One region of the Virgibacillus sp. W0430 genome, then DNA from elsewhere that is predicted to be linked to it. Evidence: a T-box and tRNA genes for the amino acid it is inferred to sense, from the RefSeq annotation. Region 1 holds a T-box; the other holds one or more tRNA genes.
The links. A T-box is a leader RNA that pairs with one kind of tRNA and senses whether it is charged. The one in region 1 lies ahead of serS (serine--tRNA ligase), so its partner is inferred to be a tRNA-Ser.
Positions count from the first base shown of each region.

Region 2: it has a tRNA-Ser gene. The T-box ahead of serS (serine--tRNA ligase) is inferred to sense a tRNA for this amino acid. The anticodon was not compared.

Region 1 is NZ_JBPYCS010000013.1:64,640-73,228, reverse strand. It holds tRNA gene ACLIBH_RS08805 (tRNA-Ser) at 611-703, opposite strand; gene serS (serine--tRNA ligase) at 941-2,215, opposite strand; T-box leader at 2,361-2,569, opposite strand; gene ACLIBH_RS08795 (D-alanyl-D-alanine carboxypeptidase family protein) at 2,664-3,995, opposite strand; gene guaB (IMP dehydrogenase) at 4,386-5,852, opposite strand; gene ACLIBH_RS08785 (YaaC family protein) at 6,069-7,031, shown strand; gene ACLIBH_RS08780 (HD-GYP domain-containing protein) at 7,092-8,186, opposite strand; gene gyrA (DNA gyrase subunit A) at 8,311-8,589, opposite strand, start outside.
Region 2 is NZ_JBPYCS010000037.1:1,463-10,051, forward strand. It holds gene phoU (phosphate signaling complex protein PhoU) at 1-238, opposite strand, end outside; gene ACLIBH_RS13140 (peptidoglycan D,D-transpeptidase FtsI family protein) at 450-2,510, opposite strand; gene ACLIBH_RS13145 (MFS transporter) at 2,590-3,861, opposite strand; gene ACLIBH_RS13150 (superoxide dismutase) at 4,727-5,338, opposite strand; tRNA gene ACLIBH_RS13155 (tRNA-Phe) at 5,484-5,556, opposite strand; tRNA gene ACLIBH_RS13160 (tRNA-Ser) at 5,701-5,790, opposite strand; tRNA gene ACLIBH_RS13165 (tRNA-Ile) at 5,800-5,876, opposite strand; tRNA gene ACLIBH_RS13170 (tRNA-Met) at 5,888-5,964, opposite strand; tRNA gene ACLIBH_RS13175 (tRNA-Asn) at 5,968-6,042, opposite strand; gene ACLIBH_RS13180 (Na/Pi cotransporter family protein) at 6,292-7,923, opposite strand; gene ACLIBH_RS13185 (NfeD family protein) at 8,062-8,589, opposite strand, start outside.

The sequences.
Region 1 (8,589 bases):
GCTCATTCTAAAGACCATCCTTGATTTTCCACACGCTAGTCCGAAAACGGAAAATAATGGTTGTAGAAAATATGATGTTGATGTAGAAAAATCACATTACTTTTTGGTAGGGAAATGTGAGGGAAATCACTTGTCGATACGCTTATTGTTACAGAAGCTTCACGAATGATAAAAATCGAATTACACTTTATTTCAAGCGAAAACCTGTAGAAAAAAATACAGTACAGAAACATAAAGAAACACACGTCAATGCATATTAAACAGCATTAAAGTGTGTACAATAAGGCTATTAGCCCTCTTTAATCTGACTGGAACGAAAAGCCGACGGACTCCTGCGGAAATAGCACGCGTCCGAAGATCACTGTAGCGACTCGGATAGAGGAGCTACAGAAGCTAAGGCAGTAACCGCAGAAAGCTGTCGGCTGTAGTGCAAGTCAGCGAAATAAGAGCGCAAGCTTTCATGTTTTTGTTCTACTTAATTAATACTATTCCTCGACTTAAGTAACATCAGTAACGTCATTTGACAAAGAACCAAAATAATAAAACCTCGGATAAGAGACATCGTGCTGTCTCTCGTCCAAGGTTAACATATGTAATCGTGTTGTATAAATGGAGGAGGTAGAGGGATTCGAACCCCCGCGGGCTTTGACACCCCTGTCGGTTTTCAAGACCGATCCCTTCAGCCAGACTTGGGTATACCTCCGTAGCAACATTTTATAATATACAATACTATCGTTTGCTTGTCAATTGGTAAAGTAAAAAAAATGAATAAAGTATTTGTAGAAGGATATTTAGCAGCTTGAAAAACAGTGTATCCATTCCGCTCTTTTACAGAAAAAGTAAAAGCTACGTACGTTTACTATTTATAGGCCGTTAATATATACCGAAGGAACAAGTTACGCTCCCGAAAAAACCGTGCAACGTTTCCGGGAGCTATTGTTTACTTAATTACAGATCTACCGCCCATATATGGACGTAATACTTCAGGGATTATTACCGAACCATCCTCTTGTTGATAGTTTTCTAAAATTGCAGTTACCGTCCGACCTACAGCTAACCCAGATCCATTTAACGTATGAACATAGTCAAGCTTACCATTATCTTCTCTTCGGTAACGAATACCTGCTCTTCTAGCTTGGAAAGCCTCAAAATTAGAGCAAGATGATATTTCTCGATACGTTTCCTGTGTTGGAATCCATACTTCAATATCGTACTTTTTTGCAGCCGTAAAGCCTAAATCTCCCGTACACATACTCATTACGCGATAAGGCAGTTTTAAAAGCTGCAACACCTTCTCTGCTGTTTTCGTTAACTGCTCCAACGTTTCATACGAATCCTCTGGTTTTGAAAAATGTACAAGTTCTACTTTGTTAAACTGATGCTGACGGATGAGTCCACGCGTATCTCTTCCAGCTGATCCTGCCTCTGAGCGAAAGCAAGCGCTATATGCTGTATACTTTTTTGGTAAGTCGCTTTCTTTCAATATTTCATCTCGATGGAAATTCGTTACTGGTACTTCTGCAGTTGGAATTAAAAAGTAATCCCAATCAGCAATACGAAATGCATCTTCTTCAAATTTCGGCAATTGTCCAGTACCTGTCATACTTGTTCGATTTACAATATACGGAGGAAGCATTTCTTCATATCCGTGTTCATCAACATGCAAATCAAGCATAAAATTATACAATGCCCGCTCCAGTCGTGCACCTAACCCTTTATAAAATACAAATCGACTGCCAGTAACCTTTGCAGCACGCTCAAAGTCAATAATGCCTAAGTCAGAGGCAACATCCCAGTGTGGCTTTGCAGTAAAGGAGAACGAAGGAATCGTCCCCCACTTTCTTACCTCTACATTGTCTTCCTCATCTTCTCCAATAGGCACACTTTCATGAGGTATGTTTGGGATCGAATACATAATTTTGTCTAATTTAAGTTGGACTTCAGTGAGCTCTGTATCAAGCGCTTTAATACGATCGCCTACTTTGCGCATTTCATGAATTGCGTCGGCAGCATCCTGCTTTTCCTTTTTCAGTATCGATATTTGTTTTGAAGTCTCATTGCGTTGTGCTTTCAAGCTTTCTGTTTCCGCAATTAAAGCTCTTCTTCGTTCATCGTATACACTAAACTTATCTAGCTCTGATAAATCCTCTCCACGATAAGCTAATTTTTTTGTGATTTCTTCAAAATTTGTTCGTAAAAATTTTATATCTAACATTGGCTTCTCCTCCTAAAAGTTATTAAATTATTTTTTTGCCTTTCTCCTATATTTTCAAACCACCCGTTATTTTTAGGTGCAGTCTATCGTACGTATATTCGCCTGCTTGAACATACGTAAAAATACAAAAAACTCCCGCCCTATAACTAGGGACGAGAGTATACCCGCGTTGCCACCCTGATTGAAGAATCATCTTCCGGCTCACTGTTGATAACGGAACAAATCCGAGTTTATTTACTCAATTTCCATAAACTAGTTCAGGGACGGATTCACTGTACATTTTTATCGATTTTCACCAGCCATCGACTCTCTAAAAAATAATCTACAATTACTTTTTCCCATCATTACTTTTCGTATTTCATTACTATTATATTAGACAATTTAGCGGAAGGATGCAAACAGTATGCTAACCCATCCGATTCCTCACCAAATATGAACTATTTTCGTATTAAAATAAGCCTTTAATCATATCTACAATACTAGTGACCAATCCACGAAAGAAGTCACCAATGGAGCCAAGCATAATCATAAACCAATTTTTCTTTTCTACTGCTTTCGTTGTCACAACATCGATTTTATTATTACCTTTTTCAATAATATATCCATTATCTGCATCGCCATCGTAGATTAAAGTTGCTGTACCTACTTTTTCTCCCTTTTTAACAGGAGCTTCTAATTCGCCTTCATTATTTAGCTTAGCTTGGTCGATTTCGAATTGTAAAGTGTATTTATCCTCTTCGCCTTTTTTTATCGGTGCTGTAAATGAATCCTTGAGCGCAATCTCTACCTCGTCACTTTTTCCTTTTATAACTGGAAGGGTTGCTTGATCCTTTACCTGGTAGCCCGCTTTAAACAATTCCTTTGACTCAAAATGAGTAAACCCATAATCGAGCAATTTTGCCGTTTCCTTAAAACGTTCTTCCTCACTCGCTGTTTTCATAACTACGGATATGAGGCGATTACCATTTCGTTCAGCTGTTCCAGTAAAGCAATAGCCAGCTTTTTCTGTAAAACCAGTTTTTAGCCCATCAACACCTTCGTACACATAAGGCTTTAAAAAAGTTGCTTGATGAGGAAGCATCCAATTCCAGTTGCGAATCATTTGCTCATCAAATTCAATTTCAGGAATACTGGAAATATCTAATGACTCCGGATAATCTGTCACTAAATGATAGCCAAGCAGTGCAGCTGATTTAGCTGATAACAAGTTCGTATCATCGGGATTCGTACCTTCTGGATAATGCTCGCCGAGCGATTTATTATCCAATCCAGTGGAATTTACAAATTTAGCTGCTGGCAATCCCATTTCCTCCGCTTTTGCGTTCATCATTTTGACGAACTCACCTTCTGTACCAGCTATCAGCTCCGCAAGTGCCATTGTCGTTGCATTATCGGAGTTAATTGCCATTGCGTTATACAAGTCTCGTACGGTGTAATCTATATTTTGTCGTAAACCGATCCCGGAAAAGCTCGTGTTTGCGGACACTTTATAAAGTACATCGCTTATTTGCGTTGTATCATCCCACGTTATCGTTCCTTTTTCAATCGCTTCCCAGACAAGGTATTCGGTCATCATTTTTGTCATACTAGCTGGAGGCAGTGCTTCGTCCGCGTTTTTTTCGTATAAAATCTTTCCGCTATTTGCATCAACTAAAATAGCAGACTCTGCATTTATATCTACTGTTTCTGCTGCTTGTACAAAAGTTGGCTGAACTACAAATGAAGTTAATAACATTATGATAAAGCTTGCGAAAACACCTTTTTTTATGCTCTGTTTCAATCTTTTTACCTCCGCTTATTTCCTTTTAAGTAAAAGTTTTACAATTATGTAAACATACAATATCCATAATTGCATCCTCTGATATTTTACCACAAAAATAGACATTGAAAAATTGCCTTTGTAAAATATATATTTACCAATTTATACGTTTTTCCTACCAGTAATGCCTACATAACAAATAGACTAGGCGATAAGAAAGCTTTTTACACCATCTCAGCAGTTAATTACGCTGAACACGATTATGTACACTTCATGTGAAAAGAAATGTATTGCATACCGTCCAAATAGATCCTCTTGTCCAAAATAAGATAGGGATTAGTTCCACCTAATCCCTCCGTTATAATCTATTATAAATATCGTATTAATTGTAAATGGATACGAAATGATTGTTTAAATGCGATAGTTAGGAGCTTCTTTCGTTATTTGTACTTCGTGTGGATGACTTTCCTTTAATCCAGCGTTTGTTATGCGTATAAATTGCCCATCTTTTCGTAACGCTTCAAGTGTTGGTGTACCACAATACCCCATACCCGCTCTTAATCCACCTAGTAATTGGTGAATCGTATTCGCCAGTGACCCTTTATATGCAACTCGTCCCTCAATACCTTCTGGAACAAGCTTTTTCACATCATCAGATTCCTGGAAATATCGGTCTTTAGAGCCCGCTTTCATCGCACCTAGAGAACCCATTCCCCGATAAACCTTGTATTGTCTACCTTGGAATATTTCCATTTCTCCCGGGCTTTCTGTGACACCTGCAAACAAACTCCCTAGCATAACAGCACTCGCACCTGCTGCTAATGCTTTCACTATGTCACCAGAAAACTTTATACCCCCATCAGCAACTATTGGAACACCATATGGAGCCGCTGCTTGTGCACAGTCATACACCGCTGTAATTTGTGGTACTCCTATGCCAGCAACGACACGAGTCGTACAAATAGAACCTGGTCCAATACCAACCTTAACAATGGATGCACCAGCTTCAATTAAGTCCTTTGTCGCTTCTGCAGTAGCTACATTTCCAGCAATAATCGGTAAGTCGGGATATAATGACCGAACTTGCTTTACTTGATCAAGCACACCTTTTGAATGCCCATGTGCTGTATCAATAACGATCACATCGACACCAGCTTCTACAAGCTTGTCAATTCGTTTTAAAGAATCTCCTGTTACCCCAACTGCTGCACCTACAACTAATCGACCTTGTGCATCTTTTGCAGAATGTGGATACTCAATTACCTTTTCGATATCTTTAATCGTTATAAGCCCTCTTAATACATTATCTTCGTCAACAAGTGGCAGCTTTTCAATTCGGTGTTTTTGCAAAATCTTTTGCGCTTGTTCCAACGTAGTCCCTACTGCTGCCGTTACTAAATTTTCGCTCGTCATTACTTCTGAAATTAAAATCGAATAATCCTCAATAAAACGCAAATCGCGATTCGTCAAAATTCCAACAAGCTTCTGATCTTCAATGTTATTTACGATTGGAACACCTGATATTCTAAATTTAGCCATTAAGTGTTCTGCATCGAATACTTGATGTTCTGGAGTGAGAAAGAATGGGTTCGTTATTACACCACTTTCTGACCGTTTTACGCGATCGACCATTTCTGCTTGTTCTTCGATAAGCATGTTTTTATGAATGACCCCGAAACCGCCTTGTCTTGCCATAGCTATCGCCATATCTGCTTCGGTAACTGTATCCATCCCTGCGCTAATAAAAGGAGCACTTAATTTTAAATTTGGTGCCAACTCTGTACTTACAGAAACGTCCTTTGGTAGCACCTCTGACTTTGCAGGTACGAGTAATACATCATCAAATGTTAATCCTTCTTTAGCAAATTTACCCTCCATTTTCATCCTCCTTAATATTCAGATACCGTTTAACAAGTGATACATTCTTTATATTTTGGCTACACTTATACCATAATTTATTATTTTCTTAAAGGTTTTTGTTTTATGTATTGTAAATTACAATACGTTATCATGTGCTTTTTTTCAACTTGTGAAGCGTTTACGATAAAAAGAAAATTGATTCGAAATATTGAGATACTTAAGGGAGGATAAGCATTGGATAAACATAAAATCGTAACCTTTCTAACTTATTTACAGTCACAGCAAACAGCACAGCAATACTTGCTCCATTGCTACAGTAAACGAAAAGTGAAGGATGCACCGTTAAAGAGCTACGAAAACAGTAATCGGTTTCTATATTACTTACAGCACGGGCGTCAATTTTATAAAACAGGGGAAACGGCAGAAACTTTTATTCAACCAATTTTATACTATTATGGCTTAACGCATTTGATTAAAGCAATTGTACTAACCATTCGACCAAACTATCCTGAAACATCCTCAATTTTAGCGCACGGTGTTTCTACTAGAAGGAGAAAAAAGAAACAGTATACTTTTCTTCATGATGAAGTAAAAGCACAGCAGAATGGGTTGTTTCCTTATTTTGCTGAACACGTTTACGGAATAAAAAAACAAGCACTTTCGAAATGGAATATGAAAGCGTTACTCGCCAGCATACCAGAATTGAATACGTTTTTTCATTTTAACAATAAAGAACAAGGAATGGTTGCAGTAGGAAACTTAGGGACAACAGAAATCCATTTCCCACTACGACTTCTTGATCACTATCATTTAACGACAGAAGCATTAATACAGCGTATTCGCCCATATTTACCACAAATTGGAACGGTTGTTACCGACAAGGAGAAGATCCATATCACCTTAACCGTCCCGGTCAACGAAGCACGCGGACCGTTTAAAATTAATAACGATAATGACAAAATTTATTTTCCTTCTACACGCGATATGTACGAAGTCTATTCGGAGTCAATCAACCATTATTTGATATTGTACAATTTAAGTATGATTTGCCGTTATGAAACGGAATGGTGGGGAGATCTATTAGGTACAAAGTCGGATGTCGACTACCCATTAATCGCTCATTATCTTCAAGTTGCACGTAAAAAGGTTCCTTTATTAATCGGTTACGAATTGCTAAAGCAATCGCCATTCGGTTAACATCCAACACCATATCGTTTAATTATAGCAATTGTATTTGAAATCATTTCGATTATCGGCTTATCCATCAATTGCTTCTTCAATGTAAAGATTCATATTGTTTTCTAAACTAATTATTTCTCTACTATCCGTTAGCTTTATCATCGGTCTTGTCGGTTGTTTATTATTTATAAATACGATTTCGCCTTCTTTTTCATTAGATAACTTTACGCGCGTACCGATTGAGAAGTTTGTTAAGCTTTCGATAAATACCAAAACTACCTTAGGAGAAAGCCTTGAAAATTGCTTCCCTTGCAATTGTTCAATTACCTTAAAGGAGGAAGCTTTCTTTGCGTAAATGCGCTCACAAGTCATCGCATGATAGGTGTCACACACAGCAATAATTTGTGCGTATAGATGAATTTTGTTTCCTTTCATCTGATACGGGTATCCTGTACCATCCATTCTCTCGTGGTGTTGTAAGATTGCTAGCTTCGCCTGTTGAGAAAGCGTTGGGATTTTTTCTACTAGTCGATAGGAAAAAATCGGATGTTGTTTTACTTCATCAAATTCTCTCGATGTCAATGGACGGTCTTCCATATAATACGTGTTTATTTTTGCCATCCCACTATCGCTTAATACCCCTGCTAACCCGAGTTGCAACCACTCGTTTTTCAACAAATTCATTTTTTGACCAATATAAGCTGATAAAAGGCCTACAGAAACAGAATGATGATATATGTAGTCCTGCTTATTAGAATACTGCTGTAGGCGAAAAACAGCTGATCCAAATTGTTCAACCCGCATTAGTAATGGGAGCATCATTTTCCGTACTTGAGGCATATCGATCGGTACGTTGTTCTGCCATTGATGATACATTTTTTTAAATTGTTCTACAACTTGAAGGTAATGTTCTGCTAACGTAAGTTCTTCATCTACGTGCTGTCGTTTTATTTTTTCTACTTGTTCTGCTTCGTCTTGCATTTTTGGTTTAAACAACTCTCCATTTGCTAATTTCGGAGAGACGTGAACGGATTCTATTAAAAATTTCTTTAATATCGTAATATGCTCATCTGCAAGCACTGTATTTTCTAATACGATTGGCCGGCCACTTGGCCCTATAACACTTTTAAGCAATATACATCCTGTCGTAAGTTGCGTTGTATTAACTTGCAAGCCTGCACCCCCATCATACAGTCATCTATGTAATTTAAATATTATAAAAATTAGGAAGGATAAACAAGGTGATTCTCCAGCTTTTTACATGCTAATCGAATCACCTCGTTATTTATTAGATCTATTATTCTTCGTTCTCTGTCGATTCTTCTATCTCATCGTTCTCAACTTCTTCTACTTCATCCGTTTCTTCCTCACGATTAACTTGGGCAACGGTTGCAACCTCTTCATCGGCTTGCAAGCGTATAAGCCGTACACCTTGCGTATTCCGTCCTGTTTGAGAAATACTGTCTACTGGGATACGAATCAATACACCTGCGACTGTAATTAACATCATATCTTCTTCACCGGTTACTGCCTTCACTGCAACGACATGTCCGGTCTCATCTGTTAATTTACATGT
Region 2 (8,589 bases), on a different contig from region 1:
TTAAATCCGTAGCAACAGGCTGTTGTTTTGCTAACATTAATACTGCTTGGTTATTTATTTCATTTTCACATCGATCTATTTCTTTATCCTTTACGATGATACGCTTCGCCATTTGCACGTCTTGGTTATGTAAAGCATCAATAGAAAGAATAAAGGCTTCCTCCGTCATCTCAGCTAGCGTAATAATTTTAGTTTTCAACAGTTGCAATTCACTATGAAAATTTCCTCTAATATTCATACAACCTCCTTATGTACTCATGACATCTTCTTCTACAATACATCTTCTTTATATAGCACTTGTGAATTCAATGTAAAGAATTCGTAAATTTTCTTCTTAAACTACCGTAAATGGCATCTTTTATAAAACAAAAATGGCCCAATATCATTTATGCTAAATAATGATTGGGACCATCTCTTTTTGAGCGGTACATATTATTTAATTTAGGAGCTTAATTATTTGTTGTTCTTTCCTTTTTCAGATCAAAATATGCATCCATTAAACGTGTGCCTATTTTATGGTTTGCAGGGTATTGTCCTTTTACTGCTCCTGTATGTGGTACCATAATTGCAAAGGCAATTTCAGGATTTTCCATCGGCGCATATCCAACAAGCGCTAGATTTTCAGTATCCGCCAATTTTTTTCTATCTTTATATATTGCGTTTTCGGCTGTACCAGTTTTCCCTACAGCGTTATAAGCTTTACCTGCCCAATACCTTGCACCCGTTCCCCCAGATTCTCGAAATACTTTGCGGAAGCCTTCTTGTACTCGCTTAATTTCACTATCTTCCATTTGTATACGGTTCAGTACTTGCGGATTAGTGCTTTTATATAATGGACCGAGCTCGCCATCTTCAATTGCCGGCTCTCTAATTTCCTTTACAAAATACGGTTTAACACGATAGCCATCGTTCGCTATTGTCGATACATATTGAGCGAGCTGTAAGGTTGTAAACGTATCATACTGCCCAATCGCATAGTCCATTAATAAACCTGGCTTGTATAAAGTTCCGCGTACTCCGGTTGCCTCATAAGGAAAATCTATACCTGTTTTAACACCGAGTCCAAATTGATGAAAATAACTTCTCATTTCAGCGAACGCATCACTGTTAAATGTCGGCCGCCCGTTGTCTGGGAATGGATTACGATATTCTCCTCCCATTCGTAGTGCGATATAGTACATATAAACGTTTGACGACAGTTTTAATGCACTTAAATCATTAACTGGTCCTAATCGTCGATAGGATGCTTTTATAGGTGTTTCTGCTATTTTAATTGGTCGATCTGTAAAAGATTGATACGGTGAAATAACACCCGATTGGTATCCTGCTAAAACCGTAGCTCCTTTTATTGAAGAGCCTGGAAGGTGTGCATCATACAGTGCTTTAAAGGCGGCATCTTCAAATTTGTTTTTAGAACGATTATAATGCTGACCAGATATTGCTAAAATCTCGCCTGTTTGGGGATTCATAGCGACTGCGATCGCATCTTCCAAATGCTGATTTTGATATGGGAACTTTTGAATAGTGTTTTTCAGTTCATCGCGGACAATTTCATCCACGCGTTGTTGAAATTCCATATCAATGGTCAATATTAAATCTTTTCCTCTTTCTCCTGGAACAATTACTTCCGAATCAATCACTTTGCCAGACTTTGTAGTTGTATATTGAATTTGTTCCTTTCTTCCTCGTAGAACATCTTCATATTGTTCTTCCAGTCCACTTATTCCTACACGGTCATTTCGACTATAACCACGTGATAAATAGTATTGCTCCTTATCGGCAGGAATCCCTTGATCTTGGCTCGTAATTGAACCAATAAATGAGCTAATCGATTCTTCAAATGGATATTCACGCTCCCAGTCCGTAGTTGCATTAATACCTGGTAAAAGATCAAGATGTTCAGCTACTTGTGCATATTCTTCTGCTGTCACGTCCTTATTTTTCACGACGTGTGGTGTTAATGAAAATGCTTTATCTAACTCTTTTTTAATAGCAATAACTTCAAGCTCTTCTTTGGAAAAGTCACGTACTTCATCTTCCGTAATTCTTTTTAAAGCTAGATCATATTGCTCCACATCATTTAATTTTTGTTTTTCTTCATCTGATAGCCGAGCAACCGCTTTTTCCTTATTTTTTAAATACCAATACTCTTTTTTATTTCTTAACGTCACTCGATCTAATTCCTCATCGCTATCCATTGCAATAAAGCGTGCCAGGTCTTCTGCGAGCTCAAGCTTATCCTCTGCTTGCACTCCTTTAGGTGGTGTATATGTTATCGAGTATAGTGGCATGTTGTCGACAACTACATTATGATAGCGATCAAGCATCTTCCCTCTCGGTACAGGTATTTTTGTTGTATCTTGAATTGTCCGATCAATTTCCTGCTGAAAAGCTTCCCCTTTTAGAATCTGCACAATTCCTAATTGCACGATTAACACAGAAAACAGTAAAAATACAATGAAAAATAATATATTTAATCGAAAAGGGAGTTGTGCTTTTTTCTTTTTCATTCCCATATCGCTCCCGCCTGCTCAATGATCTTATTCTCGATCCTCTATTATATCATTTTTCATCTCGCTTTTTAATGATTTATCTATTTTTTTCATCGGACAGTTGTTCTTTTACAATGACTTCTTTACTAGAAGGCTCTGTTAAGTAAATATCTTTCATAAAAAAGAAAATCATTAAATACCCTGCACCGAATGTTGCTAATAAAAACGGGATAACAGTTTGTGCAGGAAATATTGTTACGCCTATTAAAAAGATCACAATAGCAACCACTCTTCCAAGATTTACAAACAATTCACGTACGACAATATATTCAATTCTTAGCTCTTTTGCAAATCGGGCTTTGCCAATTACGTCATACGTCATCGAAATGTAAGGTACATTAATTATCGGGTAGGCAATTCCAATAATGATCGCATAGATCATTAAATGCCAATAACTAATTTGAAATAATATGACGTAAATTGAGAAATAAAGCATTAGACCACCAACCAATATCGCTTGCTTTCGTTTTGTTGGCTTGATTACTTTAGTAGCCACAAAATAAAAAATAAAAGATAGGCCCGATAAAAATAAATTAAATGTTCCTAATGCTAATTCACTTTTCGTAGTTAAGAAAACCCATATCGTTATAACAAATAAAAATATGCCCTCTCTTATTCCTTGAAAAATGTGTGCATGCAATGTCTTTTTCCAGTTGTTATTTTCAAATCGTTCGTCTAATACTTGTTTGAATTTAAATTGACCTTCAGCTTTACGGCGCTCCAGAAAGAAACTACATACTACCGCCAAAATAAATAATAAAAAAGATATTGTAAATATTGTTTTATACCCTGTGTTCGCTGTCATGATCGATATAATAAATCCCGCCAGTATTGGACCGATCATCCCACCGAACGACTCCAGAACTCCTAAAAAACCATTGAAAAAATCACGGGTATCTGGTTCTGTTATTTCGAAAGTTAATACATTAAAAGCTAACCAATAAAAACCATAGCCGATACCAAGCAAACTACCGAGTAAAAAATTAAAATAAGCTGCTTTTTCACCAATAATTAACACATTCAAAAAGAAAATCGATAAAAAAATGACTCCTAGTCGTAGAACGACAATTCGATCGATTTTCTTTGCTATTTTTCCTGCTACAATAAAAGTAGCAGGCTGAAAAATAAAGATAGCTAAATTATACATTGCAATCGTAATATAATCGCCTGATTGCTTCCATAAATAGACGTTTACAAATGTGTTTGATAAAAATATACCTAATGAATAAAGACCGCCAATAACGAGTAAGAGGAGTAAATCTCTTGTTATTTCGACCTTTTCAAATAAAGCATGTAATATATTTTGCATATCTCAAAACCCCTTTATATAGTTCATAGTGTGAACAATTCGTTCTGAGATATGTAAAATTAAAAACGTAAAGAAACCACGTAAATAAGGGTTGCTGATAGTGATGGAAAAAAATATGTGGAATGACAGCCTTTGAGTGGGAAAAATCACGTGAAGATTACAAAAGTAATTTCCACGTGACTTTTTATAATTGTTTTCGTTCATTAAAAGAACCGCATATAATAACCATGTTGGTCTTTAAGTAGCTGACTCTTCTAGATCTGAATTTGTCGCTCAGCTATGCACGCTAACGTAATGAGTAGCTGTACTTCTAGAACAATGAATTAAAATCTACTACAACTGTATCGGAGCAATTGAGATAGCACCTAAAACGATATAAAGTTGTAAACAGCCAAAAATAGCATGTGTTTGATCTCACTTATTTCCTCTTAAGAAGTTTATGTTTTCCGTTTGGGTCGATGTCAACTTCTTTGAAGCACTAGATTGAGTCAAATATTTGTGGGTGTTATTTTAAGAAGTTAAAAACCTCTCTTTGTATTCGTTAATTTTAGTATTGATTCCTACCGACCGCAGTAGATATACACTACGCTTTCCGTGGAGGCTGAAGCCGTGCCCGCGGAAAGCATCCACATGCAGTGAATATCAACGGTGTTATTCATGTGTATATCGTTCGAAGTTAAATTGATCACATATTATCTAGTTAGATTCGTGCATCTGTTCCCCCACAATCATTTTACTCATAGGAAGCACTATCAGTTTGTAACAGGGTTCTTCATCGCTGTTAAGCTCTTCATTCCGTATCGATTCTAGAAAGCGTCAATATAAAAAGCCACGAAAACGTAAACGTTTCGTGGCTTTTCGCTTTTTATTTGTTGTTGCTGTAGTTCTTTTCAACTTCAGCCCAGTTTACTACATCCCAAAACGCTTTTGCATATTCTGGGCGTCTGTTTTGATACTTTAAATAGTATGCATGCTCCCAAACATCAAGTCCCAATAGAGGAGTTTTTCCTTCCATTAAAGGAGAGTCTTGGTTTGGTGTACTCATAATTTCAATTTCTCCATTATTTAAAGCAAGCCAAGCCCAACCAGACCCGAAACGACCAGCTGCTGCTGCTTCAAATTGTTCTTTAAATTTATCAAAGCTTCCAAATTTAGAATTAATTTTTTCAGCTAGTTCACCGGATGGCTCTCCACCGCCATTTGGAGAAAGTGTTTTCCAAAACAGGCTGTGGTTTGCATGTCCGCCACCATTATTGCGAACTGCTGTACGAATGCTTTCTGGTACTGCATCTAAATCTGAAATTAAATCCTCCACTGATTTCTCTTGGAGATTACTATGGCCTTCTAGTGCATCATTTAGTTTTGTTACATACGTATTATGATGCTTTGTGTGATGGATGTTCATCGTTTCTTTGTCTATAGTTGGTTCTAATGCCTCATATGCGTATGGTAGTTCAGGTAATTCAAATTTAGCCATTAATTATCGTCTCCCTTTAAATTACTTTTTATTTTGGAAGAATTGGTAAATCAACCCTTCATTTAAAGAGTATCAAAGCCCATTCATTCATGCAAATTATAAGCATATGAAAAGCATTGGGTTAATCCCAATGCTTTTCATAAAGTGGCTCGAGACGGAATCGAACCGCCGACACAAGGATTTTCAGTCCTTTGCTCTACCGACTGAGCTATCGAGCCATAATATAATGTAGTTTATTATTTGAGTTTGACACCTACATCTTCTAGCCTATGCTTCGATGATATGTGCTTCGGGGTTACTCGAACCGTATTCGGTGTAGTCCTGCTTGTTCTACGTAATTAAACAGTTAATATGTATCAAAAAGGAGGAAGAGGGATTCGAACCCCCGCGGGCTTTGACACCCCTGTCGGTTTTCAAGACCGATCCCTTCAGCCAGACTTGGGTATTCCTCCGACATTTTATGGTGGACCCTGCAGGATTCGAACCTGCGACCGATCGGTTATGAGCCGATAGCTCTAACCAACTGAGCTAAGGGTCCTTATAATTTAATGGTAGCGGCGGAGGGGATCGAACCCACGACCTCACGGGTATGAACCGTACGCTCTCGCCAGCTGAGCTACGCCGCCACATGGCTCCACAGGTAGGATTCGAACCTACGACCGATCGGTTAACAGCCGATAGCTCTACCACTGAGCTACTGTGGAATAAGTTAAATTAATAAAGATAAATGTAAGCAGTATGTTTTATATTCAATTAGATGTTAATTAAGACGACAAGATATAATTTACCACGTTAGATCCAATCTGTCAACACTTTATTTATGCTTGTTTCACAAAACTTTTACTAAAATAAATCCATGCTACAGTATGTAATTTCGGGAAAGAACAATACATACTATAGCATGTTCATTTATTTATTTCAACATATTATTAAAAGATCTAATTATTAAACAATTATAACTTCTCGCTTAATACTTCCTCGGCAATGTTAACTGCATGATCTCCTATTCGCTCTAAATTACTAATAATATCCACAAATACGATACCAGCTGATCCAGAACATCTACCTTCATTTACGCGAATTATATGTTTCTTTCGATACGTTCTCTCCATTTTATCAATTTGGTCTTCTTTTTGTACAACAACTAGGGCTTCCTCTCTATCCATTAAATCAAGGGCTTTAACTGCCTGTTTAACGGTTAGAATGGTTAAATCAAACATATTATTTAAATCTTCATGAGCACTTTCCGTCAAATTAATTTTGTTTGATATTTTATAGTCAATTAATTCAATTATGTTTTCGAAATGATCTCCAATTCTTTCTATATCTCGAACTGAATCCATAAGTGCTGTATGTTTTGCACTCTCTGCTTCTGATAATGTTCCGCTGGAAATACTTATTAAATAATTGGTAATATTTCGATCAAGATTATTTAGCGCACCTTCAATTTGCATTGCCATTTCTGAATGCTTCTGCTGTTGTGTAGTCAAATATAAGCTCGTTTCTTCTAAACCTTTATAAGCGTACTCGCCCATGCGAATAATTTCCGATTTCGCTTGAGAAAGGGCTAACGTAGACGACTGTTGAAGAAAAATCGGATCTAAATGTTTTGGTTTATATTCAACTGTAACATCTTCACCTGGAATAATTTTTGTGACCATCCAAGCAAGAATCGCTATAAATGGAAATTGAATAATCGTATTAGCTATATTAAAACTACCGTGAGCAAAGGCTATCGTCATTTCTGGATTGAGATTAAATTTTCCTTGTAAGAATAGCACATATTTCGTAAAAACATCAAGAATAAGAAGAAAGACGGTCGCACCTACTAAGTTGAAAATAACATGCGTATATGCTGCTCTTTTTGCTGCTACAGTAGCTCCTAAAGAAGCAATTATTGCTGTTATTGTTGTACCAATATTATCGCCAAACAAAACTGGAATAGCTGCTTTTAAACTAATTGCCCCTTCACTAAACAACCCTTGCAAAATACCTATTGTAGCACTGGAGCTTTGTACGATTAACGTAAATACTGTTCCAATAGCAACACCTAATACAGGATTTGAACTCATATCTACAGTTAACTCATGAAAAACTTCCAAGCTACGTAAAGGCTTCATTCCAGAGCTCATTAAGCCTAAACCGAAAAACAAAGCACCAAATCCAAATATCGTTTGACCTGCTGCATTTACTTTTTGATTAGAAAAGAAGAAAAGCAAAAAACATCCTACAGCAATTATCGGTAATGCATATTCGCCAATATTTATCCCAATAATAAAAGCTGTCACGGTCGTACCGATATTAGCTCCCATAATAACGCCTATTGCTTGTCTAAGTGTCATAAAGCCAGCGTTTACTAAGCCAACAGTTAGTACAGTCGTACCTGAACTGCTCTGTATAAGAATAGTTACGATAATTCCAGCAAGAACACCTAGAAACGGATTACTTGTGAATTTATCTAGTATATCCCTTAGACGATCACCTGCTGACTTTTGCAAACCTTCTCCCATATATTTTATACCTAGGAGAAATATTCCGAGTCCACCTACAAACTCAAATATGAGTTGCTGTACATTAATTTCCAATTGATAATCAACCTCACTCGTGTTGTGCCTTTTTATGTAATAGCTTGTCCATGTCCTATTATCAAAAATCAAACATAATTTGTAAAGTAACTTTTAAATATTTTACACTATGTTTACAATTGGTCTGCAAAGGTATAATTATGGTTCTAGCTTTTTTACGAGTATTCTTGTACCGTCAACCTTTACAACTACTATTTTACTTCCTTTTTCAATCCATTGCGCATTCGAAATTCCACTAAAATCTTGACCATTAATAGAGATTGTTCCGACCGGACGTAAATCTGTTAATGTTTCGCCATGTAGCCCAACCAATCCTTCATATTCTTTATTCATGGAACTATAGCCTTTATCTTTCGTCAATCGATCCTTAAGTGCAATCTTTTCCCACATATTTCTTCGCTTAAACATTTTCAGGAAAAAAAAGGCACATCCACTTCCGAGTAACACTCCAATAACAGCATATAACCCTGATGAAATATTTTGTGCTGCTAATGCAGTTGCTAATAGCATGCATGCCAAGCCTAATGTCGCCAGAGTACCATCATTAATTAGCTTACCATCTGCGATAATAAGTAATAATCCAATAAAGTACACAATAAGCATTAAAATAAAGGTGCTCGGTTCTACAATATTTCCATAAAAATAAAATGTTATTAATCCGATACC